DNA from 2 places in the Kosakonia sp. YIM B13571 genome. Region 2 is predicted to be linked to the other one. Evidence: predicted binding sites of a transcription regulator. Region 2 holds the regulator's gene; the other holds the start of a gene.
What was found. Region 2 encodes PhoB, which activates phosphate uptake and scavenging genes when phosphate is short. Its sites were predicted from a motif close to CTGTCATAAAACTGNCNNAT; they were not measured.
Positions count from the first base shown of each region.

Region 1: a site for PhoB is predicted at 4,618-4,637, ahead of phnC (phosphonate ABC transporter ATP-binding protein). Genes of this name have one in related genera too.

Region 1 covers NZ_JBHZPL010000010.1:113,956-125,960, reverse strand. Annotated here, with positions in the region: gene gadC (glutamate:gamma-aminobutyrate antiporter) at 1-509, shown strand, start outside; gene hdeA (acid-activated periplasmic chaperone HdeA) at 551-865, shown strand; gene phnE (phosphonate ABC transporter, permease protein PhnE) at 917-1,798, opposite strand; gene phnE (phosphonate ABC transporter, permease protein PhnE) at 1,795-2,667, opposite strand; gene phnD (phosphonate ABC transporter substrate-binding protein) at 2,751-3,692, opposite strand; gene phnC (phosphonate ABC transporter ATP-binding protein) at 3,728-4,570, opposite strand; gene ACFX4O_RS19660 (hypothetical protein) at 4,696-5,145, opposite strand; gene ACFX4O_RS19655 (hypothetical protein) at 5,373-6,044, shown strand; gene ACFX4O_RS19650 (DUF3592 domain-containing protein) at 6,062-6,445, shown strand; gene ACFX4O_RS19645 (DUF3592 domain-containing protein) at 6,477-6,848, shown strand; gene ACFX4O_RS19640 (ABC transporter substrate-binding protein) at 7,152-8,240, shown strand; gene ACFX4O_RS19635 (ABC transporter permease) at 8,329-10,098, shown strand; gene ACFX4O_RS19630 (ABC transporter ATP-binding protein) at 10,091-11,164, shown strand; gene ACFX4O_RS19625 (DUF1109 domain-containing protein) at 11,205-11,840, opposite strand; gene ACFX4O_RS19620 (sigma-70 family RNA polymerase sigma factor) at 11,827-12,005, opposite strand, start outside.
Region 2 covers NZ_JBHZPL010000001.1:920,863-932,867, forward strand. Annotated here, with positions in the region: gene malZ (maltodextrin glucosidase) at 1-815, opposite strand, end outside; gene ACFX4O_RS04465 (2-hydroxyacid dehydrogenase) at 1,049-1,990, shown strand; gene proY (proline-specific permease ProY) at 2,045-3,397, opposite strand; gene brnQ (branched-chain amino acid transporter carrier protein BrnQ) at 3,481-4,800, opposite strand; gene phoR (phosphate regulon sensor histidine kinase PhoR) at 5,207-6,505, opposite strand; gene phoB (phosphate response regulator transcription factor PhoB) at 6,527-7,216, opposite strand; gene sbcD (exonuclease subunit SbcD) at 7,415-8,617, shown strand; gene sbcC (exonuclease subunit SbcC) at 8,614-11,754, shown strand; gene mak (fructokinase) at 11,788-12,005, opposite strand, start outside.

The sequences.
Region 1 (12,005 bases), on a different contig from region 2:
TGAGCCAACTGCTGATGACATCCGTTGCGCTGGTGGTGCTTACCAATTCGGGTGGCGGGAGCAATATGTCCTTCTTGATTGCCCTGACGCTGACGGTACTGATTTATCTGTGTAGCTATTTTTTATTGTTCCTGGGCTATATGCAGTTAATTCGCAAGCAGCCACTGCTCAAGCGCACCTTTCATATTCCCGGCGCAAACGGATTTCGACTCGCGATGGCAGGGCTGGGCTTTTTGGTGTCACTGCTGGCCTTCATCGTCTCTTTTTATCCACCGGCCTCGATTGGTGGTGAAAGCGCCGATGAGAAGTACGTCACGCTGCTGGTTATCTGTTTTGTGATTGTGCTGATCCTCCCCTTTCTGGTCTACGCGCTGCATGACAAGCGCGGCAAACAAGGCGCTGTGACCCTGGTCGCCATCACTGCTGATAATGCGCCGAAAGGACATTTTTTTATCCATCCACGTGCGCGTTCGCCCCACCATTTAGCCCCTAGGAAATCTACGGAATAGCAGTTTTTTCAATGATATAAGTCATCGTTAAGGAGAAGTGAATGAAGACAACCGTTAGCATCATCGTTGGCAGCTTGCTGCTGGTTTCCGCTGCGACACAGGCGGCAGAAAAAGGTAAACCCGTGAATAGCTGGACATGTGAGGATTTTCTCGCGCTGAAAGCCTCTTTCCAGCCAACTGCCATCGGCATTGCTGAGGCGTTAAACAATAAGGACAAACCTGAAGAAGCGGTGGTGGATGTTCAGGGGATTGAAACGGTCACGCCCGCCGTGATTGAAGCCTGTAAACAAGACAAACAAGCCACTTTCAAAAGCAAAGTGGAGGGTGAGTGGGGCAAACTAAAAAAGGATATATAAACGCGAAAATATATTATGGCTAACCTGCCGGGGCTTCAATGCCCCGGCAACTTATTCAGGTTTAAATAGTGGCACTATCTTGCCAGTGATATAGCGTCGGCGCAGCCAGGCCGATGCGCTATCCATCAGCATTACTACCGCCACCAGAATCACGGTGATAAACATCACCACATCCCAGTTCCACAGCCGCATATTCTCGGCATAAATCAAACCAATCCCGCCCGCACCAACAAAACCGAGTACCGCCGCCGAGCGGGTGTTGGACTCAATCTGGTACAGGCTCAGCGCCAGAAATGTCGGGAAGGATTGGGTAAAGGTGCTGAAGCGGTGTTTCTGCAAGCCGCCTGCGCCCACGGCGGTTAAACCGCGCCCTGGCGAGCGATCCACTGCTTCGTGACTTTCGGCGTATAGCCGACCGAGAAGGCCGGTGTCCTGCATGATGATCGCCAGCACCCCGGCAAGCGGCCCAAGCCCGACGGCGCGCACAAAAATCAGCCCCCAGATCGCCATATCAATGCCGCGCAGCATATCGAACAGGCGGCGCACGAAAAAGGCGATAATGCCCGCAATGCCGCCTTTCATGATGTTGCGCGCGGCAAAAAACGACAACAACAGCGCGAATACCGTGGCGGTCAGGGTTCCGGCAAAGACAATCGCCAGCGTAATGCCAATTTGCGTGAAGTAGTAGCCAAACGGCCAGTTGAGAAAATCGTGCCAGACGAACATGCGCAAAATATAGCGGCCAATCTGCTGCATGCCGGTCAGCGCCTGCTCAACAGGAATGCCGAACTGCATAAAGAACCAAACGTAGTAGAGCAGCACGGCGAGGGCGATAACCCCCAGGCGGCGCAGATAACGCCCCTGTGCCTGGAACAATTTTCTGTTTAATTTGCGGCTCAATTCCACATTCGGTACGGCTTGCCAGTTGGTCATTTTTTCCCCTCCAGCACCCACTGGCGTAAGCGGCCAGAGAGCGTATCAAGCACGAAAACCACGGTAATAATCAGCAGCAGCGTGATGCTGACCTGATCATAACGGTCGAGTTTGATATTCGTCATCAGCTCCTGGCCAATGCCGCCCGCACCGACCAGCCCAAGAATGGTCGAAGAGCGGAAGTTAATTTCGAGGCGCATAAATCCATAAGAGAGAAAAATCGGTTTCACCTGCGGCCACAGCGCGAAGCGAATGCGTTGCAGATGTGTCGCGCCACAGGAGGCCAGCCCGCGCACCGGTTTATCTTGTGCGCTCTCTACCGCTTCATAAAACAGCTTGGTCAGGCTGCCAACGGTGTGCAGCGCCAGCGCCAGGAAACCGGGGATCGCCCCGATACCAAACGCCATCACGAAGATTACCGCCCACGCCAGTTCCGGCATGGTGCGTAAAAAGGCCACCAGTGTACGCACGGTAAAGCGTACCGGTGGCGGAGACCAAGTGTTGCTCGCCGCCAGAAAAGCCAGCACGGTGGCGATAGCGAATGACGCCAGCGTTGCGGCCAGCGCCAGTTGCAGGGTTTCCCAAATCAGCGGTAGCTGGATCGGTAAACGATAGCCCCAGTACGCCAGCGAGCCTTTGGTGTGGGTGTCGGCAAACAGTACCGACCAGTGCAGCGTCGGCACTGTTTCCAGCATGTAATCCATAAAGTTCGGCAGCGAGTGCCAGATGGTGGCGAGATTAAATTCCGCCGCGTTCCCGGCGGCAAAATAGAGCGCCAGCAGCACCAGCGACCAGGCGACAGTGTCGCGCTTCTGGCGCATTCTGATTTGCTGATAGTAGTGCTCAAACTGCGTATTCGACCTGTTCATGCGTAGCGGTAGCGTCCTGTATGACCATCGAATAAAAGCCCCTGGTTTTTACGCAGGGGCCGGGGAATCGATACGGCGAAGGATTAACGTGCGCTAACCAGTTCGCGTTTCATCTCAATAATCTGTTTAAAGTCATCCACGCTGCCCGGACCGATATGCTGTGTACCGCCCATCGCCTTCACGAAGCAGGCGTGGTTGTCGGTATCCAGTTTTTTAATGGCGGTGACCACTTTGGCTTTGAACGCGGCTGGCAGGCTATTGCTCACAAGGATTGGGCCGTTGGGGATGATCGGCGATTCCCAGATAATGCGAATTTCTTTCATCAGATTCGGGTGATCCATACGAATCAAACGGTTAAACGCACCGGTGCTGTAGCCGGAGTCGTAATCGCCGACCATAGAAGTCCAGGTTACTGCACCGGCGAACTGGCCGTTCAGCACGCCAAGAATGTCCTGCTCGTGACCACCGGAGAAGGTAACGCTGGAGAAGTAGTTGTTGTATTTATTGTCCGCGTTACCGCCAAACTTCTGTTTGAACGCATAGTTCGGGATCAGGTAACCGGACGTTGAGTCGGGATCGGCGAAGCCAAATGCTTTGCCTTTCAGATCTTCCAGTTTTTTGTACGGACTGTCGGCTTTAACGATAACCACAGAGTGGTAACCGCGCGATTTATCTTTGTCATCCACCGCGATACCCACGATATCGACTGCTTTCGGGTTGTTGATATACACAGACGCGTAAGAAGAGGGCGACATGCTCAGCACCACATCGACTTTTCCGCCCAGCAGACCCTGGATCACGCCTGAATAGTCAGACGAGTTGCGCAGCTTGGTATCCACGCTCAGTTCTTTATCCAGAAACTCTTTCACGCACTGGTTATCACCAATTTGTTGGGTTGCGTTCTGGCCGCCCAAAATCCCCAGATTTAATTCCTTCGGCTGCTCAGCGGCAGCCGCCTGCCATGCCAGCAGAAGACCTGTCATCAATGCCGATAAACGTAATGCGCCAGAAATATGCTTTTTCATTGTCATTGCCTGTGTCGTCTCATTGGAAGGAATAATTAATGCAATTGACTGATTTCATCGCCGTACAGCACCTGCAACACGTCCTGCGTTAGCCTTGCGGGATGATCGTCAAAAATGATCCGTCCCTGGGAAACGCCGATAACGCGAGTGCAATACTCTTTTACCAGCTCCACGGAGTGCAGGTTCACCATCACGCTGATGCCTTGCTCGCTTACTTCGCGTAACACGCCCATGATGCGCTGGGTATTTTTCGGATCCAGCGAAGCGACAGGTTCGTCCGCCAGTAAAAGGGATGGGTTTTGAATTAATGCGCGACAAATGGCGACACGCTGCATCTGCCCGCCGGAAAGCGTTTCTGCACGCTGCAAGGCATGCGGCAGCATATTCAGCCACTCCAGCAGCGCGATGGCTTTAGCGCGGTCTTCGTCGGTAAAGACTTTAAACAGGGATTTCAGTGTTGACGTCTGGCTCAGCCTGCCGAGCAGGACATTGGTCAGCACGTCGAGGCGCGGCACCAGGCAGAAGTCCTGGAAAATCATGCCGCACTGGCTGCGCCACTGGTTCAGCGCGCGGCCTTTCAGGTGCGTGACATCACGCGGCTTGCCCATTTCCGGGAAACTGACGATCTCACCAGACGTGACGCTGTGTGTGCCGTTTAGCACGTGCAGCAACGTGGATTTCCCTGCGCCTGAACGCCCAATTACGCCAACCATCTCGCCGCTGTGCAGATCGAAACTGATGTCGTGCAGCACGGTCTGGTGCTTGTTATAGGCTTTGCGTAAGTTTTTCACGCTCAGCACCTTCTGCTTCGGTACGGTGTTTAATTGATGCAGAGACGAATAGTGGTCTTCAGAGATTTCTGCCAACGCGCTGTTCATAAGTCTTCCGGATTTTTCATTAAACTGGCGACCATTAAGAGCACGGGGGATGATCGTTTTATGACGGAAAAGCGAACAAATAATGAACGTGGATGTTTGGCTTAGGCGCTCGCGCCTGCGGATCTTTATTTTACGCAATCGACAGTGAGGTATTTTTTCCAACCCGGTGCGCGGTGAACGGCCGGCGGATCAGCAAAGAAAGGAAAACGCAGACGGGCGGTAAGGGATATTTTTACCCTCCATTCGGCGTCGCCGAGGAAGCGAAAGGTTATTTCCTCCTCTTTGACTGACAATTTTTCAAAATGCCCGCTTGCCCACGCCTGACCAATACGCACAATCTCTTTCACACCCCGATTGATATCTATCAACACCATGGTCAGCCACTCTTCAAAAATAATATCGTCGGTGAGAAAAAGCAGAGAGTGGCAGGCATCTATTTTTACTGCAGCTTCCAGCACCAGCCCAGGCACGATGATATTTGTGGCGATACCTGCAATTTCTACCTTCGACTGTGCTTGCGAAAACGGGGTTGCTTCACACACCGCGATGAGTGCTACGTTATTGGCTTCTTGCATGGACTACTCCGCGATGCTGCGTATTATTTTATCTTCAGATTATTCTTATCTATAAGCCGGGCAAAGTGAGTATTCTGTGTAAACTTTTGTGTATGAAACAGCGAAATAAATACCCGGAATCTTTAGCTGAACATTATATAAATTAATGTAATAACGGTTTGGTATTGTCCTGGTTACCAATTTATTGTCATCATAATACCACTATCAAAAAGACGCAGACGGATGACGTGACAGAAGATGCGACCTTCACCTACCAGGCTAAACGCACCACCACGGTCATGAAAGCGGAAACCAAAACATTTAATGAAAGCGAAACCACCACCATCCAGCACGGACGCAAGCTGGATATTACCAGCGGTGGCGACAATGTGACGATCAAAGATGGTCGGACAACCAATATTACCGGCACGGAATTACACCATGTGACTGGCAATGTGACGCAAAACTTCGACAGCGCGCTGATAACCTCTGTTAAAGGCGGACAAACCGAGACGATTGATGGTGGCGTGACAATCAATGTTAACAGCGGCAGTTGGACGCAAAACGTTAACAACGGGACAATTACCATTACCAGCCCGCAAACTATAACGTTGCGCAGCAGTGTTTCCATCGATCTTGATGCACCGAAATCAACTTATACCGTGGGTGGCCATAAGGAAGCCGTTACAGGGAATAGTCTTAGCGTCACTGGCGCGTCGGAAGGGGTTACAGGTGTTGCGTTTGATTATAAAGCTCTGTCTATCGGTGTAGCGAACACAGCTATCTCACGTAATGTTATTTCTATTAGTTCAAAAGCATTTGAAAAGAAAAATGTGCCGCTGGATTACAAGCAGGTTGGGGTTTTACTAGAGTCCGGAGCGTTACGGTGGAATTCTAAGGCTCTGACGCTAATAGTTTAAAATGATGGAGCTGTAAAATGGAATTCAGATGGATGTATCTCGTTTATCTCTTTATCGCTATTGTCGCCATTCGAGTTTTGATCATGGCCGGCTCGATGGTGATACCGGGTATTCGACAAACAATGATGGAATCAGATGTGCGTAAAAATGGTGTTGGCGTTGGAGCCACTATTGTCTCCAGGAGTCGTGCAGGTTCATTTGAGGGAGGGCTGCCTGTTTACAGGCTGACTTTTAAATTCAAAACACGCGAAGGTGTTGAGGTTGAGTCGAGTCTTGAGCGCCCGTTAGCGGCAGAGGACGTTATGCAATTTGAGCCCGGAAATGGTGTCACGCTTAAGTATGATCCCAAAGCTCCTAAGCGTATTGCACTGTCCGACCGCCCTTTAATTTTAGGCGATTAAACGCAGCTTTCTCAGGTCAGGAAATAACCTTATGCCGTACCACCTGGACTATGTTGTTTTCGCCTTTGTTGCCGCCGTGGCGGCGTTTCTGCTTTATTGCGCGTTGCGCTGGGTTCGCCAGCTATTTATCGAAGTCCATGTGATGAAACACGGAATTGGCGCAAACGCCGATATCATCGCGTTGAATCGTACCAACCTTATGGACAGATATACCGTTTATTGCGAGCTGGTATTGCGCTTTAAAACGCGTGAAGGGCTGGAAGTTGAATCGCGCGTGAAGAAGGCGCTAACACCGCGTGAAATCGTGCGCTTTGCCGCTGGTAATGGCACGACCGTGAAATACTCGCCACAAAATCCACAGCATATTGTGTTGTATGATCGCCCGCTGATTTTAGGCGATTAATATCTCTGTTCTCGATCTCGCAAGCGTGATAAATAAAAGTAAATATCGCCAGGCTTAATTACTTCTTGTCATCATCTCGCCTTTCTACTGACTCTTTTTCACTTCGTGATGCAAAGAACAACCGATCTATCTGGTTGATCTGTAATGCTTTAGCGCAACAATGTACGCAAACCTGCAACCTCATTAATTAAACCCTGCCAGCGTCACAAAACCTGGAAAAAACAAGCCATTGCGTTGCATCGGTCAGCATGCGCGCTATATGTTAAATTTGTGTTTAAAAAATGATACCGAAGGGGTTTGTTCATGGATAAGAAATTAAATGTTCTGGCCGTGGCGCTGGCGGCGCTCTTTTCCAGCACTACGCTGGCTGCCGTGCCTCAGGGGTACCCGGCGGATTACCAGAAAATCGTAGACGCCGGAACCAAAGAAGGCAAAGTCGTTATTTACTCCACGACCGATACCAAAGCCGCAGGACCGCTGATTAAGGGTTTCGAAGCGCAATATCCGGGCATTAAAGTGGAATATAACGATATGAACAGTACTGAACTGTACAACCGTTATCTTAGCGAACAGGCTTCCGGCGGGGGCAGCGGCGATGTGGTCTGGAGCTCGTCAATGGATACCGCGCTGAAACTGGCGACCGACTATGCTGCCGAATACGCGTCGCCCGAGCTGGATAAATTGCCCAAGTGGGCGGTCTGGCAGAAAAAAGCCTACGGCACCACCTACGAGCCGGTGGTCTTTATCTATAACAAACGCCTGATCCCGGCGGGCGACGTGCCGGATTCACACACCGCGCTGGGGAAACTCATCGCCAGCCAGACCGACAAATTCAAAAGCAAAGTCACCACCTACGATATCGAAAAATCGGGGCTTGGCTTTATGCTCGCAGTGGAAGACAGCAAACACGATAAAGACTATTTCACTCACCTGGCGGATGTGGCGAAGGGCGGTTTAACGGTGCAGTCCTCCACCGGCACCATGATGGAGCGCGTCTCTTCCGGCGAAAACCTGATTGGCTACAACATCCTGGGTTCGTACGCCGAAGCGCGTGCGAAAGGCGATAACTCGCTGGGCATCTCCTACCCGAAAGATTATGTGCTGGTGCTTTCGCGCGTCTCGTTTATCAGCGCCGAAGCGGAGCACAGCAACGCCGCGAAATTGTGGTTTGACTATGTGCTTTCTGAAAAGGGGCAGAGCATTCTTGCCAATCAGGCGGATATTCCCTCGCTGCGTAACGATATTGAAGGCAAAAACGACATTGACGGCATGACCAAACAGCTTGGCGACGCGCTGAAGCCGATTGCGGTGGATGAATCGCTGCTGGAGTATCTGGAGCCGAAAAAACGTCTGGAATTTATTAAACAATGGCGCACCGCTGCCGCTAAATAACGCCCTAACTGGTTGTGCGTTTTGCCGACGCACAACCCTTTTCTCAGCCAGCGGGTTGGCGTGAGGTTCCTGACCAAAGGGATGATGTATGAATAGTGTGCGCAGAAAATGGCAGGGGTTGCCGCGCGGCGTCATTGTGTTAATCACCGCGCTGGTTATCTATATCCCGCTGTTATTTATTGTGGTGCAGAGTTTTCTCTCGGCGCCTTTTTTTGTCCGCTCGAAGGAGCTGAGTCTCGAAGCATTTGAGTTCATTTTTACCGATCCGGATTTTTATCTGGCGCTGAAGTCCGGCTTTATTCTGGCGTTTGGCCTGGTGTTTATCGCCATTCCGCTGGGCGGCATTCTGGCGTTTTTGATGGTACGCACCGATTTACCGGGCCGCCGTTTTATTGAGCCGCTGATCCTTGTGCCTATTTTTGTCTCGCCGATGGTGCTTGGCTTTGGTTATGTGGTGGCAGCCGGGCCGGTGGGCTTTTTCTCACGCTGGGCGCAGGAGCTAATCGGCTTTGTGCCGTGGAACATCTACTCGATGTTTAGCATCGTAGTGATTGCCGGGCTAACGCATGTTCCTCATGCTTATCTTTATATCTCCTCGGCGCTGCGCAGTGTCGGTTCCGACGTGGAAGAAGCCGCGCGGACCGTTGGCGCATCACCATTACAGGTGATGACCGCCGTCAGCCTGCCAATGGTGCGACCCTCGATTTTGTACGCCTGCGTTCTGCTGTTCTTCCTCGGGCTGGAGGTGTTCGGCCTGATGCTGGTGCTGGGCGACCCGGAAGGCAACATGGTGCTGGCGACCTACCTGTATAAATTAACCAACAAATTGGGCACGCCCTCTTACCACCTAATGGCGGCGGTGGCGGTGGTGCTGATTTGTATCACTATTCCACTGGTGATGCTGCAACGCCGCCTGATGCGGACCGCGAACCGTTTTGTCACTATGAAAGGGAAAGCCTCGCAGGCGCGGGCGCTGCCGCTGGGTAAATGGCGCTGGGTTGCCGGTGCGGTAGTGGTGGCGTGGCTGACAGTTACCATCGGCGTGCCGCTGATTGGCGTCGTGCTGCGGGCATTTATCTCCAACTGGGGCGTTGGCGTTTCCTTGTGGGACGAAGTGTCGCTCGATACCTTCCGCAATATCTGGCAGCAGCCCAACCTGCTGCGCGCCATCGTCAACTCGATGGCGATTGGCGTTTTTGGCGGCGCACTGGCGGTGGTTTGTTATCTGTTTGTCGGCATTGCCATGCACCGCAAACAGGATAGCGTTACGCGGTTTCTTGATTACAGCGTGCTGGTTCCCCGTGCGGTGCCGGGGTTGCTGGCCGGGCTGGCATTTTTGTGGGTGTTCCTGTTCTTACCGATGTGGCTCGATCAGTCGCTGAAAAACGGCTGGCTTTCCGGGTTGCCGGTAGCCGAGTGGCTGCGCGAAAACCTGATTGTCTGGCTGCGATCGCTGCGTAACACCATCTTTAGCGTCTGGCTGGCCTACACCGTGGTGTGGATGGCTTACGGCTTGCGGCTTATCTCCTCAACGCTTTTGCAGGTCGGGCCGGAGCTGGAAGAGGCGGCGCGCAGCACGGGAGCGACCAGCGGGCAAGTCACCCGCCATGTCACGGTGCCGTTGTCGCGTTATGGCCTGATTGGCTCCTGGCTGCTGATGTTCCTGATTTTTGAGCGCGAATACTCAACCGGGGTTTATCTGCTCTCGCCCGGTACGGAAACCATCGGCTCGATGCTGGTGTCACTGTGGGCGGCAGGGGCGATTGATATTGTCGCTGCGCTGTCGTTTATCAATATTCTGCTGGTGGTCATTGGTCTTGGTGTGGCCCTGCGCTTTGGAGTGAAATTACATGATTGAGCTGGTGGTAGAAAACCTGCATCTGACTTACGGCGACAACCCGGTGTTAAAAGGCGTCTCGATGGAGCTGAAACGCGGCGAAGTGGTGTCGTTGCTTGGTCCTTCCGGCAGCGGAAAAACCACGCTGCTGCGCGCGGTCGCCGGGCTGGAAAAACCAACCCAGGGGCGGATAACCATTGGTAATAACGTGGTGTACGACGGTACGCCGCGCAGTGAGGTTCCGGCGGAGGAACGCAATCTCGGCCTGGTGTTCCAGTCTTACGCATTGTGGCCGCATAAAACCGTGTTCGAGAATGTCGCTTACCCGCTCAAGCTGCGCAAAGTGGGTACGGCGGAAATTAACACCCGCGTGCAAAACGTGCTGGATCAGCTTGGGCTGGGTACGCTTGGCAAGCGCCACCCGCACCAGCTTTCCGGGGGGCAACAGCAGCGCGTGGCGATTGGTCGGGCGCTGGTCTACAACCCGCCGGTGATTTTGCTTGATGAACCGCTCTCAAACCTCGATGCCAAGCTGCGTGAAGAGGCGCGGGTGTTCCTGCGCGAGCTTATCGTCAAACTCGGTTTGTCGGCCTTGATGGTGACCCACGATCAGAATGAAGCGATGGCGATTTCCGACCGCATTTTGCTGCTCAACAATGGCGTGATTGAGCAGCAAGGGACGCCGCAGGAGATGTACGCCACGCCGTCAACGCTGTTTACCGCCGAGTTTATGGGCAGCAACAACCGGCTGCACGGCAAGGTGAGTGAAGTCAGTAACGGCAGGGCGCGGATCGAAGGGGCGAACTGGGCGCTGTGGGGCGTCGCCGGGCCGGGCGTGCGTGCGGGGCAAGATTGCACGGCGGTGATCCGCGTCGAAAGCCTGCGGCTGGCGGACTCACCGCAGAATAACTCGCTGGAGTTGCCGATGCTCACCAGCATGTATCTGGGCGATCGCTGGGAGTACTTATTCCGCACCTCCGGCGATGATTTCGTGATCCGTGTTTACGGCACCCAGCAGCGCAGCCAGCAAAACTACCGCGTGGTGTTGCCCGCCGAACAGTTGTGGATCTTCCCGCAAAAAAGCTAAGTGTGTAAGCACGTACTGACTGCTCAGTACGTGCTGCGCATTACGGGAGCGACACCCATTTGTAACCCAGCGCCATCGTCCCAGCCACAATGGTGCTGAACGCGGCAATATGCAGCATCAAATCCGGCAGGCTGATATGCGTCGAGTGGCAAAGTGCAAGCAAGGTCAGTGACATGCAGGCGACGCCCGCGCCCGCCGCTGCCAGGCTGCGCGCCGGGAAAAGCGTGCGCGTCCGGCGCAGGTAAGCAATCACTATCAATACCATCGGCACGCTGACCGTCACCATAAACAGGTAACAGTTTGGCCCTTCAACAGCGGTGCTCACCGGCAAGACACGGTGGAAATGCAGGTTACTGAACGTACCTGCAAGCCAGAGTGCCGCCAGCGGCGTAAACCACTTCCAGCCCAACGCGTCACGCCCGGCGATACTCAACAGAAACGCGTTACGCACCGCCAGTGTCCCGGCGATAAACGTCAGCAGCAACTGCACCAGCGCCCACCACGCGCCAGGCTGCGACCAGTCGGTTAGCGTGCGGTTAAGTCCGAAACCGGCGGCTATGCCGCAGGGCAGCGCGAGGGCCACCCAGCTTAGCGCTCGCCAGCCAGGCTGGAAGGGGCGTTTTACCGGTTCGGCGCAGCGGCTTAAATGTGCAATTAACAGTTCATGATCGGCCATGATGTGCTCCTAACCGACGAAGGTTATTCAGGGCGCGATGCAGCAGGGATTTCACGGCGGCAACCGTCAAATTTTGTTGCGTCGCGGTTTCGGCCAGCGTCATTTCACGCAAGTGGACATGCTCAACCACCTCCCGCTGGCGCGCAGGTAGCTGATTCAGCAGCG
Region 2 (12,005 bases):
TTGTGACACGCGCCGCCCGTTGCACGGTTGTGTCGGTCGAACCAGGCGTGGGAATCGCCGGTGTGGTTAAAGACGCCATCCAGAATCAGCTTCATGCCCGCGTCGCGCGTGTTGTGCCTCAGGCGCAGCAACGCCTCATCGCCGCCGAACTGTGGGTCAACATGGCGATAATCTTCGGTGTCATATTTATGTACGCTGGGAGCAACAAACACCGGGTTAAGGTACAGCGCGGTGACGCCGAGCTTTTTCAGGTACGGCAGTTTCTCGCTGATGCCGTCAAGATCACCGCCATAGAAGGTTGAACCGCCCGCGTCCCCGGTCAGCGGATCGTCCCAGTCTCGCATAACGATCGGCTGCCCTGCTGCATGGTGATGATAGATTTTGTCTTGATCTGCGCCGCGCGGCAGACTGCGGGCAAAACGATCCGGGAAAATTTGGTAGAACACCTGGTCCGCCACCCACTGCGGCCCGCAGTCCGGCGCATCAATGGCGAACTGCTCAAGCCGGGCGGGCGGAAAGTGGCTAAAGCCCTGCGGCGTAAACCAGAGTTGGCGGTTTTCCCATAGCAGCTTAAAGCTATAGCGACGACGCGGCTGCCCGCTCGCCACATCGATCGCCGCCCGCCAGACAGTTACACCATCGGCTGTCGGTTTGCGCCCGCGATGCATCACCACAGGCGTCTCTTCGTTATCGATTTCAACCCGCAGCATCACCCGCTCCGGCAGCGAGGTTCCGGTTAGCCAAAGGCTAATAACTAATTGATCCTGTTTCTGTTTCACAAACGGCGCGACGGGCAAATGCCATGCATTCAACATCAAAAAATCCCCTTTGCTCAAAATGACGCCACTCTTCCACAGCGATTCTCGCCCTGCCTCCTTCTTTCCGCTTTTTTCCGGGGGTGAGAGAGAGGGCGCAGATGTGATCTGGCGAGATATTCACCAGGCATATGCGTGAGTTTTTCCACGCCCGCTTCGTGCTAATGCCCGAAGCCGCAGGCAAACGCGCTTTTTTATACTGATAAAAACTATAGATGAATAAAGGGCTTAGTATGAGCAGCAAACCCGAGATCCTCGTCATCAGCGAAATACCGCAGGCAATGATCGACACCCTCGAACGCCATTTCGTGGTGCATCCTTACTGGCAACCCAATACACAGGCTCTAATGCGCGAACGCGCCCCTGCCATCCGTGGCGCGCTGACGCGGGCGGCGAAAGGCATCAGCACTGCGCTGATAGAGCAGCTTCCGGCGCTGGAAGTGATCAGCGGTTTCGGTGTCGGCGTGGATGCTACCGATCTCAACACCTGCCGCCAACGCAGGATCAAAGTCAGCAACACGCCTAACGTGCTTAACGAATGCGTGGCCGATACCGGGCTGGCGCTCATGCTGGCGGTCACGCGGAAAATCTGTGAAGCCGACCGGTTTGCCCGTGCGGGCGAGTGGGAACATAGTGCCTTTCCCGGCGCATGGAAGATGAGTGGCAAGCGCTGCGGAATTGTTGGCATGGGCAATATTGGGCATGACGTCGCCCAACGTGCGGCGGCATTCAATATGCCGATTCATTATTTCAGCCCACGGGAAGCGCGCAACCGCCACTGGCAACGCCATGATTCACTTCTCTCGCTGGCGGAAGCGGTTGATTTTCTGGTGCTCACATTACCCGGTGGTGCAAAAACGCAGCACATTATCAACCGTGAAGTGCTGGAAGCGCTGGGGCCGGAGGGCATTCTGGTGAACATTGCTCGCGGCAGCGTTGTCGATACCGGGGCGTTAATCGCCGTGCTACAGGAAGGGAAATTACGCGGCGCCGGGCTGGACGTATTTGAAGAAGAACCGCATATTCCACCAGCGCTGCGCAGCCTGCAAAACGTGGTGTTATTGCCGCATATCGCCAGTAATACCGCCGAAACGCGCCAGGCAATGGCGGATCTGACCATCAATAATCTGCTGAGCTACTTTACACAAGGGAAACTGCTGACGCCGGTGGTGTAAGCCAGTCGCCATTGATGAATGCCGGACAAGCATAACGCTTATCCGGCACGACTATCAGGCTTTACGGCGTTTAAACATCCAGCCAATCAGCAGCAGCACAATCCACGCAAAACCGACGTACAGCGAGATGCGGGTATCCGGGTGCCAGCCAATCAGCGCAATAATAAACACGAGGAAAATCAGCCCAACGACAGTGGTTGCCACCCCGCCTGGTACTTTGAATTTCAGCGCTTTTACTTCATCAGCAGAGAGACGGCGGCGAAAACCAATCTGCGAGAGCAGGATCATGATCCACACCCACACCGTGGCGAAGGTCGCCAGCGAGGCAATCACCAGGAAGACATTTTCCGGCATGATGTAGTTCAGATAGACCGCCAGTAACAGCGCGACTGTCATCACCATGACCGTTACCCACGGAATGCCGCGACGCGAGGTTTTAGCGAACATTTTCGGCGCACTGCCCTGCTCGGCCATACCGTGCAACATACGCCCGACACCAAATACATCGCTGTTGATGGCGGAAAGCGAGGCCGTCAGTACCACAAAGTTAAGAATACTGGCAGCAAAGGTGATGCCCATATGCTGGAAAGTCAGTACAAACGGGCTGCCGTCTGTCCCCACCTGATTCCACGGGTAAATGGACATAATCACGAACAGCGTACCGACGTAGAACACCAGTATGCGTAGCGGCACTGAATTAATGGCGCGCGGGATCGACTTTTCCGGGTCTTTCGCTTCACCGGCGGTGATGCCAATGATTTCAATACCACCATAGGCGAACATCACCATTTGCAGCGCCATCACCGTGCCAAGCCAGCCATTGCTGAAGAAGCCACCGTGGCTCCACAAGTTGCTAATACCGGTTGGTTCGCCTCCGTTGCCAATTCCCCAGATGATGATGCCGAAACCGGCGACAATCATGATGATGATAGTGGCGACTTTAAAGAACGAGAACCAGAACTCCAGTTCGCCGAACACTTTCACACTCATCAGGTTGATGGCGCAGATAATCAGCACCACGCTCAGCACCCAAATCCAGTGCGGCACCGTTGGGAACCAGACGCCCATATAAATGCCAAAAGCAGTCACATCGGCAATGGCGACAATCAGGATTTCAAAACAGTACGTCCAGCCGGTGATATAACCGGCCAGCGGGCCGAGGTTTTCCTGCGCGTAGCGAGAGAAGGAGCTGGCGGAAGGGTTATGCACGGACATTTCGCCCAGCGCACGCATAATAATATACGCGGCGACACCGCCAATAATGTAAGCCAGCAGCACGCTTGGCCCGGCCATTTTGATGGCATCAGCGGAGCCGTAAAACAGCCCGGTGCCAATCGCTGAACCCAGCGCCATAAAGCGAATGTGGCGGGTGCTTAGCCCACGCTTCAGCTTATTAGTACTTTCCATCGTTTCCACTGCCATTATTCAACACAAAAATAAAAAACCACGGAGCGCGTACCCCGTGGTTAAACAAACCGTATTTGCTGCTGTTAATGCGCGCTGGAAGCCACTTGTCGTCCTGCGGCGCGATCCCAGATTGCAGCCAGAATCACCATCACCAGACTTGGCATCAACCAGGCCAGCCCCTGCTCCGCTAGCGGCAAGCGCTGTGTCCAGGCAGGAAGGTGTTCAGCAAACGCGGAGGCTTTCACGCCGTCAAGGATACCAAAAAGCAGGCTGATAAACATGGCCGGTGCGATAACGCGCGTTGAATTGTTCCAGAAGGAGCGGGTAAAACTCAGCACCACCAGTACGATACATGGCGGGTAGATCATCGTCAGCACCGGAATCGAAATCTGAATCAGGTGGCTCAACCCGAGGTTGGACACCGCCATCGAGAAGATACCCAGAATAAACACCAGTGCACGGTAAGAGAGCGGCAGATACTGCGCGAAAAACTCGGCACAGGCGCAGGTCAGGCCAACCGCCGTCACCAGGCAGGCGATGAAAATCAATGCCGCCAGCAGGAAGCTGCCCGCACCACCAAAGGTGTGCTGAACGTAAGAATGCAGAATGGCGGCACCGTTGGCAGACTGATCAACCAGCGAAGAGCTGTCTGAACCCAGGCGGAACAGCGCCAGATAAAGCAGCGTCAGACCCACGCCAGCCATCAGGCCAGCCCAAACGGTGTAACGGGTCAGCAGGCGCGCTTCGGTCACACCGCGTGAGCGCGCTGCGTTGACAATCACAATGCCAAAGACCATTGCGCCCAGTGTATCCATCGTCAGGTAGCCGTTGACGAAACCGTTGGAGAAAGAGGCGTTCTGGTAAGCGTCCAGCGCGTGGCTGATGGAGCCCGCCGGCCAGACAATCGCGGCGATCGAGAGGATAGTCAGCGCGATGATTTTCAACGGAGCAAGGAAATTACCCACAGTATCAAGCAGTTTGCCCGGATAGAGCGATACCAGGATCACCAGCGCGAAATACACCACGCTGTAAATCAGCAGCGGCATCGCGCCTTCGCCGGTCAGCGGCGCAATCCCGACTTCAAACGACACGGTTGCCGTACGCGGCGTCGCAAACAGTGGCCCAACCGCCAGGTAGCAAACCGTCGCCAGCAGAACACCCGCCACTTTACCAATCGGCGTGCTCAGACTATCGACGCCACCGCCCACTTTCGCCAGTGCTACAACGGTTAGCACGGGCAAACCAACGGCAGTAATCAGAAAGCCAAACGCCGCCGTCCAGACGTGTTCACCCGCCTGTAAGCCGACCATCGGAGGAAAAATGATGTTACCTGCGCCTACGAAGAGGGCAAAGGTCATAAAGCCCAGAGCAACAATGTCTCGTGGTTTTAAGTGATGGGTCATAAGTTTTACTGCCTGTGGATGTGGTGTCGTAAAGTGATGAATTATTGGCCTTTCCCGACCGAACAATAAAACGCCAATTGCGCGAAAAATCAGCGGGAAATGCTTTATGTACACCGTGGCGAAGAATAGTTTTTCGATTTACCACGTAAACACAGTCGGTCTGACAATGTATGGGGCGCAATTTAAACGCTTATAACGTTTAAAGGCAAGGTGGGATCGTAAAACCAGATGGTTATGCTGCATTGTAAAAAACAAGCAGTCAGATACTCCATTTATAAGAAAAACACATGGCTGATCATGCGAACAAAAAAGCAGCAGACGTACAAAATATGTTTCAGTTGAGGTAGACGGTGCGGGAAAGCGGCCTGTTTTCGCAGGCCGCTGGAAAGATATGCTGACAGAGCCTTCAGGAAGCGGCTTTTTTGGCAACCAGACGTTCCGGCACGACAAAGCTAAAGCGGGTGCCCTTGCCCGGTTCGCTGACGATATCAAGGCGGCTGTCGTGGTGATTTACCGCGTGTTTGACAATCGCCAACCCAAGACCGCTGCCGCCAGTTTGCCGCGAGCGGGCTTTATCCACCCGGTAGAAACGTTCGGTCAGACGCGGAATATGTTCTGCGGCAATGCCCGGTCCGTTATCTTCCACGCTAAATTCCGCTCCCTGCGGTACATGCTGCCAGCGCACAATAACGTGCGTGCCCGGTGGCGTGTGGTTGACGGCGTTATACACCAGATTAGAGATTGCGCTGCGCAGTTGCTCTTCGTTGCCCAGCACTTTAAGCGCGTTATCCACTTCAAAACTGAAAGTGTGCTTTTGCTGACTAAGGGTTTGCGCTTCCCGTTCGACGACCCGCAGCATCATAGGTACATCAATGGTTTCGTTAGGCGGCAGCGTCGGCGCGGCTTCAATTTTCGACAGCGTGAGTAACTGGCGCACCAACCCTTCCATCCGCGAAGTTTGTTCACGCATAGTGTGCAGCGCTTTTTCGCGCGGAGCCCCTTCCAGCGTTTGCTCCTGCATCATTTCCAGATAGCCTTGCAGCACCGTTAATGGCGTGCGCAGCTCATGGCTGACGTTGGCAAAAAAGTTACGCCGCGCGCCTTCCAACTGGTGCATTTGCGTCACGTCGCGCGCCACCATCAGCAGTTGTTGCTCGCTGTAGGGCATGACGCGGATCTCAAGATGCCGCCCATTATTGAGCACTAAGTGCAGAGGCCGACCAAACTCTTGATTCCTGATGTATTTCGTAAATTCAGGGTAGCGCAGTAAGTTAAGGATATTCTGGCCGTTGTCATCCGGCCAGCGCAGCCCCAGCATCTGCTGGGCGAGGCCGTTACACCAGAAAATCGCCCCGTCTTCGGTGGTGAGGATCACCGCATCCGGCAGCGATTCCGCACCGCTGCGAAAGCGTTTGATCAAATTTCCGAGTTCACGGCGGCGCTTTTTGTTACGCATCTGCATCTGGTGTAGCCCGTAAAGTAGCGGCTCCCAGCTTCCCGTTCCCGGCGGCGGGGTCATGCTTTTATCAACCCATAGCCACCAGGAAAGGCGCAGTAAATTCCAGAAATGCCAGATCAGCAGGCCGGTTACCGCAGCGAATAAAAACCAGGGCAGGTAACCGAAAATCGCGCCGAGAATAAAGGCGGGGATACAACAAAGGAGGAGCTCCAGCACCAGCCTTTTCCATGACAGCCGTTCCAGCACGCGTCACACTCCTGTCAAATTTCAGAAACGGGTCGAAAAACGATATCCCGTGCCGCGCACTGTTTGCACCATACGATCGTGGCCGCTGTGTTCCAGCGCTTTGCGCAGACGGCGAATATGCACGTCCACGGTTCTGTCTTCAACGTAAACGTTGGTTCCCCATACGTGGTTCAGCAGCTGTTCGCGGCTGTAAACACGTTCCGGGTGAGTCATAAAAAAGTGTAAGAGTTTAAACTCTGTCGGTCCCATATCCAGCGGATTTTCACCCGTCATCACACGGTGTGAGGAAGGATCGAGGCTCAGCCCCTGCATTTCTATCACCTCTTCCACCGCCATCGGTGAAATACGGCGCATCACAGCTTTGATACGCGCCACCAGCTCTTTCGGTGAAAATGGCTTGGTAATGTAATCGTCCGCCCCCGTTTCCAGACCACGAACGCGATCCTCTTCCTCCCCGCGCGCGGTCAGCATCATCACCGGAATATCACGGGTCATCGCTTCGCGTTTAAGATGTTTAATAAACTGAATGCCAGAACCGCCAGGCAGCATCCAGTCCAGTAAAACCAGGTCGGGCCAGGGTTCGTTAAGTTGGTTCACCGCGCTGTCATAATCTTCAGCTTCCACCGGTTGAAAACCATTTTGCTCGAGCACGAAGCACACCATTTCACGGATCGGTGCTTCATCTTCTACGACCAGAATTCGTCTCGCCATAATTCGCCCTGTTTTAATTAAGTCGTCAGTATAGATAGCGGCGCCATTATGCGTCAGTTTTATGACAGATTTATGAATAAGATGACCGCAATATGACCCGTGCGGTGGCTGTGTGACAACGCAAATTTGCGTTCGGTTATGTCCCTCATCTGCTTAATGTTTATAATCTGCTTTACGCTTTTTCGCCACGGAACCGCTATGCGCATCATTCACACTTCAGACTGGCATCTGGGTCAAAACTTCTACAGTAAAAACCGCGCCGCCGAACATGACGCTTTTCTCGACTGGCTGCTCGCCGCCGCCGAAACGCATCAGGTTGATGCCATTATTGTCGCAGGCGATATTTTCGATACCGGTTCCCCGCCAAGCTATGCGCGCGAGCTCTATAACCGCTTTGTGGTTAAACTCCAGCAAACGGGCTGCCAGCTTATTGTGCTGGCGGGTAATCACGATTCCGTGGCCACGCTGAATGAATCGAAAGCGATCCTCGCTTACCTGAAAACCACGGTAATCGCCAGTGCAGGCGAGAAGCCGTTCTTGCTAAATTGCCGCGATGGCGAACCCGGTGCAGTATTTTGCCCGGTGCCATTTCTACGCCCACGCGACATTACCGTTAGCCAGGCGGGGCTTTCCGGGCAACAAAAACAGCAACATTTGCTGGCGGCGATCACCGATTACTATCAACAGCAGTTTACCGAGGCCTGTGAACTGCGCGGTGACAAGCCGCTGCCCATTATTGCCAGCGGTCATTTAACCACTGTTGGTGCCAGCAAAAGTGACGCGGTGCGTGATATTTATATCGGCACGTTAGACGCATTCCCTGCACAGAATTTTCCCCGCATGGATTACATCGCGCTCGGCCACATTCATCGGGCGCAGAAGATTGGCGGCCAGGAGCATATCCGCTACTGCGGCTCGCCCATTGCGTTGAGTTTTGATGAAACCGGGAAAAGCAAAAGCGTCAATCTGGTGACATTCTCCGGGGGTAAACTCGCCGAAGTCACGACGCTGGAGGTTCCAGCAACGCAGGCATTAGCCGTGATCAAAGGCGATTTTGCTGACATCTGCCGCCAGTTAGAGCAGTGGCGAGACGCGCCCGCTGAGCACCCTGTATGGCTGGATATCGAAATCGAAAGCCATGAATATCTGACGGACATGCAGCGCAAAATCCAGCAATTGACGGAAGATTTGCCGGTAGAAGTGCTGCTGGTGCGCCGCAGCCGCGAACAACGCGAACGAATTCTCTCCGGCGAGTTACGCGAAACCTTAAACGAATTAAAAGTGGAAGAGGTTTTTGCCCGTCGCCTTGCGCTGGCAGAACTCGACGATACACAAAGTGCGCGTTTGCACACGCTTTTCAGCGAAGCACGCCAGGCGCTGGATGAGGAGAATGAGGCATGAAAATCCTGAGCCTGCGGCTGAAAAACCTGAACTCGCTCAAAGGCGAGTGGAAAATAGACTTCACCGAAGAGCCGTTCGCCAGCAATGGCCTTTTCGCCATTACCGGTGCGACCGGTGCGGGGAAAACCACCCTGCTCGACGCCATCTGCCTGGCGCTGTATCACGAAACACCGCGTCTTAGCACCCTTTCGCAATCGCAAAACGATTTAATGACCCGCGATACCGCCGACTGCCTGGCTGAAGTGGAGTTTGAAGTGAAAGGCGTCGCCTATCGCGCCTTCTGGAGCCAGAGCCGCGCCCGTGGGCTGCCGGATGGCAACCTGCAAGCCCCGCGCGTTGAACTCGCGGTCTGCGCCGACGGCAAAATACTTGCCGATAAAGTGAAAGATAAACTTGATCTTACTGCCTCGCTAACCGGGCTGGATTATGGCCGTTTCACCCGCTCCATGCTGCTGTCGCAGGGGCAGTTTGCCGCGTTCCTCAATGCGAAACCGCGCGAACGTGCCGAGCTGCTGGAAGAGCTGACCGGCACCGAGATTTATGGGCAGATTTCCGCCATGGTGTTTGAAAAACACAAAGCGGCGAAAACCCGGCTGGAGAAGTTGCAGGCACAGGCCGAAGGCGTAGTGCTACTTAATGATGAGCAGCGCCAGCAGCTTGCGCAAAGTTTGCAGGCACTCACTGACGAAGAGCAACTTTTACTGGCGGGTCAGCGCGACATACAGGCGCAGGCAAACTGGCTGAACCGCGATGCGGAGCTACGTGCCGCACGCGGACGCGCACAGGCCGCGCTGGTACAGGCACAGCAGGCGCTGGCCGGTGCCCAGCCGCAGTTAGCGGCGCTGGAACGCGCGCAACCGGCGCTGCAATTGCGCCCGCTGTGGGATCGGCTTGAGGAGCAGCGTAAAGCGCTGCTCCGCACTCGAACACAGAGCGAAGAAGTAAATACTCGCTTACATGCCAGCCTGTTACAGCGCGCACGCATTCGCTTTAGCGCCCAACAGCAGCATGCAACATTGCAGGAAACGCAAAAAACGCTGGAAAGTTGGCTTGTTGAAAATGCCCGTTTTCAGCGCTGGCAAAGCGAATTAACCGGCTGGCGCGTGTTGTTCAACCAGCTGGAAGAGGAGAAAAAACAGTGGCTCGGACTGCAACAGCGCGTGCAGACGCACGAGACGAAACTGCGCACCTTGCCTGCGTCAACGCTGGAGATGAGCGAGGAAGATACCGCGGCGGCAATGGCGCTGTGCGCGCAAAACCGCCCGCTTCGTCAGCAGCTTACCGCTCTGCATGCCCGTTTTGCTCCGCTACGCAAGCAGCTGGCACAGCGCCAGCAGAGCTTGCTGGATTTACGCGCCGAGCAGGAAAAAATCAGCGTTGAGCTGGCGCGCAAACGCGAACTGTATAAAGAGAAAAACCAGCTACTGACGGAAGTCACGACCATTTGCGAGCTGGAAAATCGGATCAAAGATCTGGAAAGCGAGCGTGCGCGCCTGCAACCCGGTCACCCTTGCCCGCTGTGTGGCGCAACCGAACATCCGGCAGTTGCGCATTATCAAACTCTTGAGCCAGGCGTCAATCAGGCGCGACGCAGCGCGCTGGATCTCGAAGTCCGCCAGGTCAAAGAGGATGGCGTCGCGCTTGGCGAGCGGCTGAAAGGGTTGGCTGAACGCTACGAAAAAGATGAGCGCGAAGTTAAAAACCTGCAACAAGAGGAGCAAAGCTGGTTGCAGGAGTGGGCGAAAGCCTGCGCTGCGCTGAGCGTCACGCTGGAGCCGCATCGTGAACTCACCAGTTGGCAAAGTGCGCAGGATGCGTATGAACATCAGCTCTACTTGCTAAACCAGCGCCAGACATTGCAGTTGCAAATCCGCGAACTTTATCAACAAAGCGAGCAATATCAACAAGCCGTGGTTGGCCGCCGTGAAAAGCTGGCGACCACTCTGCAACATCTGGATCTGGCGCTGCCGCCGGAAGGCGAAGAGGAGCCGTGGCTGGCGGCGCGCGCGCAGGAAGCCGAGCAGTGGCAACACCAGCAGCAACAGCTCAGTGCGATGCACGAAAAAATGACGCAACTTACGCCGATCCTCGACACACTACCGGAAAGCGACATACCCAGCGACGGGCAGACAGTGGCGCTGGAAGGCTGGCGAAAAGTACACGATGCGTGTCTTGCGCTGGAAAGCCAGTGGCAAACCTTACATCAGCAACTGGCGCAAGAGGAGCAAACGGCAGGCGCGCTGGAGCAACAATTTACCGATGCGCTGGGAAAAAGCGTTTTCGCCGATCATCAGGCATTTCTTGACGCCCTACTCACCGAGCCTGAACGCCATCGCCTTGAGCAGTTACGCCAGAAGCTCGACAGCGAATGTCAGCAGAAACAGGCATTAGCGAATAGCGCTGAACAGGCATTGAGTGCGCATCAGGCGCAACCGCCTGCTGCGCTTGCCCCGAATGCCACGCTGGAGAGTATCAGCCTGACGCTGGAAAGCGTTTCGCGGCAACTTCGGGAAAATACCACCCGCCAGGGTGAATTCCGTCAACAGTTGAAGCAGGACGAAGATAACCGCAAGCGCCAGCAAAATGTGCTGCAGGAGATGGCGCATGCCAGCGTGCTGTATGACGACTGGGGACACCTGAATGCGCTTATCGGCTCCAAAGAGGGAGATAAATTCCGCAAATTCGCCCAGGGATTAACACTCGATAACCTCGTCTGGCTGGCGAACAACCAGCTTAATCGCCTGCACGGCCGTTATTTGCTGAAACGTAAAGAGAGCGACGCCCTGGAACTGGAAGTGGTCGACACCTGGCAGGCGGACGCGGTACGTGATACGCGCACCCTTTCCGGCGGCGAGAGTTTCCTGGTCAGCCTTGCACTGGCGCTGGCGCTCTCCGATCTGGTGAGTCATAAAACCCGCATTGATTCACTGTTCCTCGATGAAGGCTTCGGCACGCTGGACAGTGAAACGCTGGATACTGCGCTGGATGCCCTTGACGCGCTGAACGCCAGCGGCAAAACCATCGGCGTGATTAGCCATGTCGAAGCGATGAAAGAGCGCATTCCGGTGCAGATCAAAGTGAAGAAAATTAATGGGCTGGGCTACAGCAAACTCGACGGGAAATTCGCGGTGAATTAAAAAAGAGGGCGCGTTCAACCGCGCCCTCGGTGTTTATTCGCCCTGTGGCCACAGCCACGCCGCGCCGCGCACGCCGCTGGAATCGCCGTGCAGCGCTTTGCGGATCGGCGTTTCGCACTCACCGCCAAACACCCAGTTGCGCAGCAGAACCGGTACGGTCTGGTAAAGCCGCTCGACGTTACTCATGCCGCCGCCCAGCACGATCACATCCGGGTCAAGAATGTTCACCACATGCGCCAGCGATTTCGCCA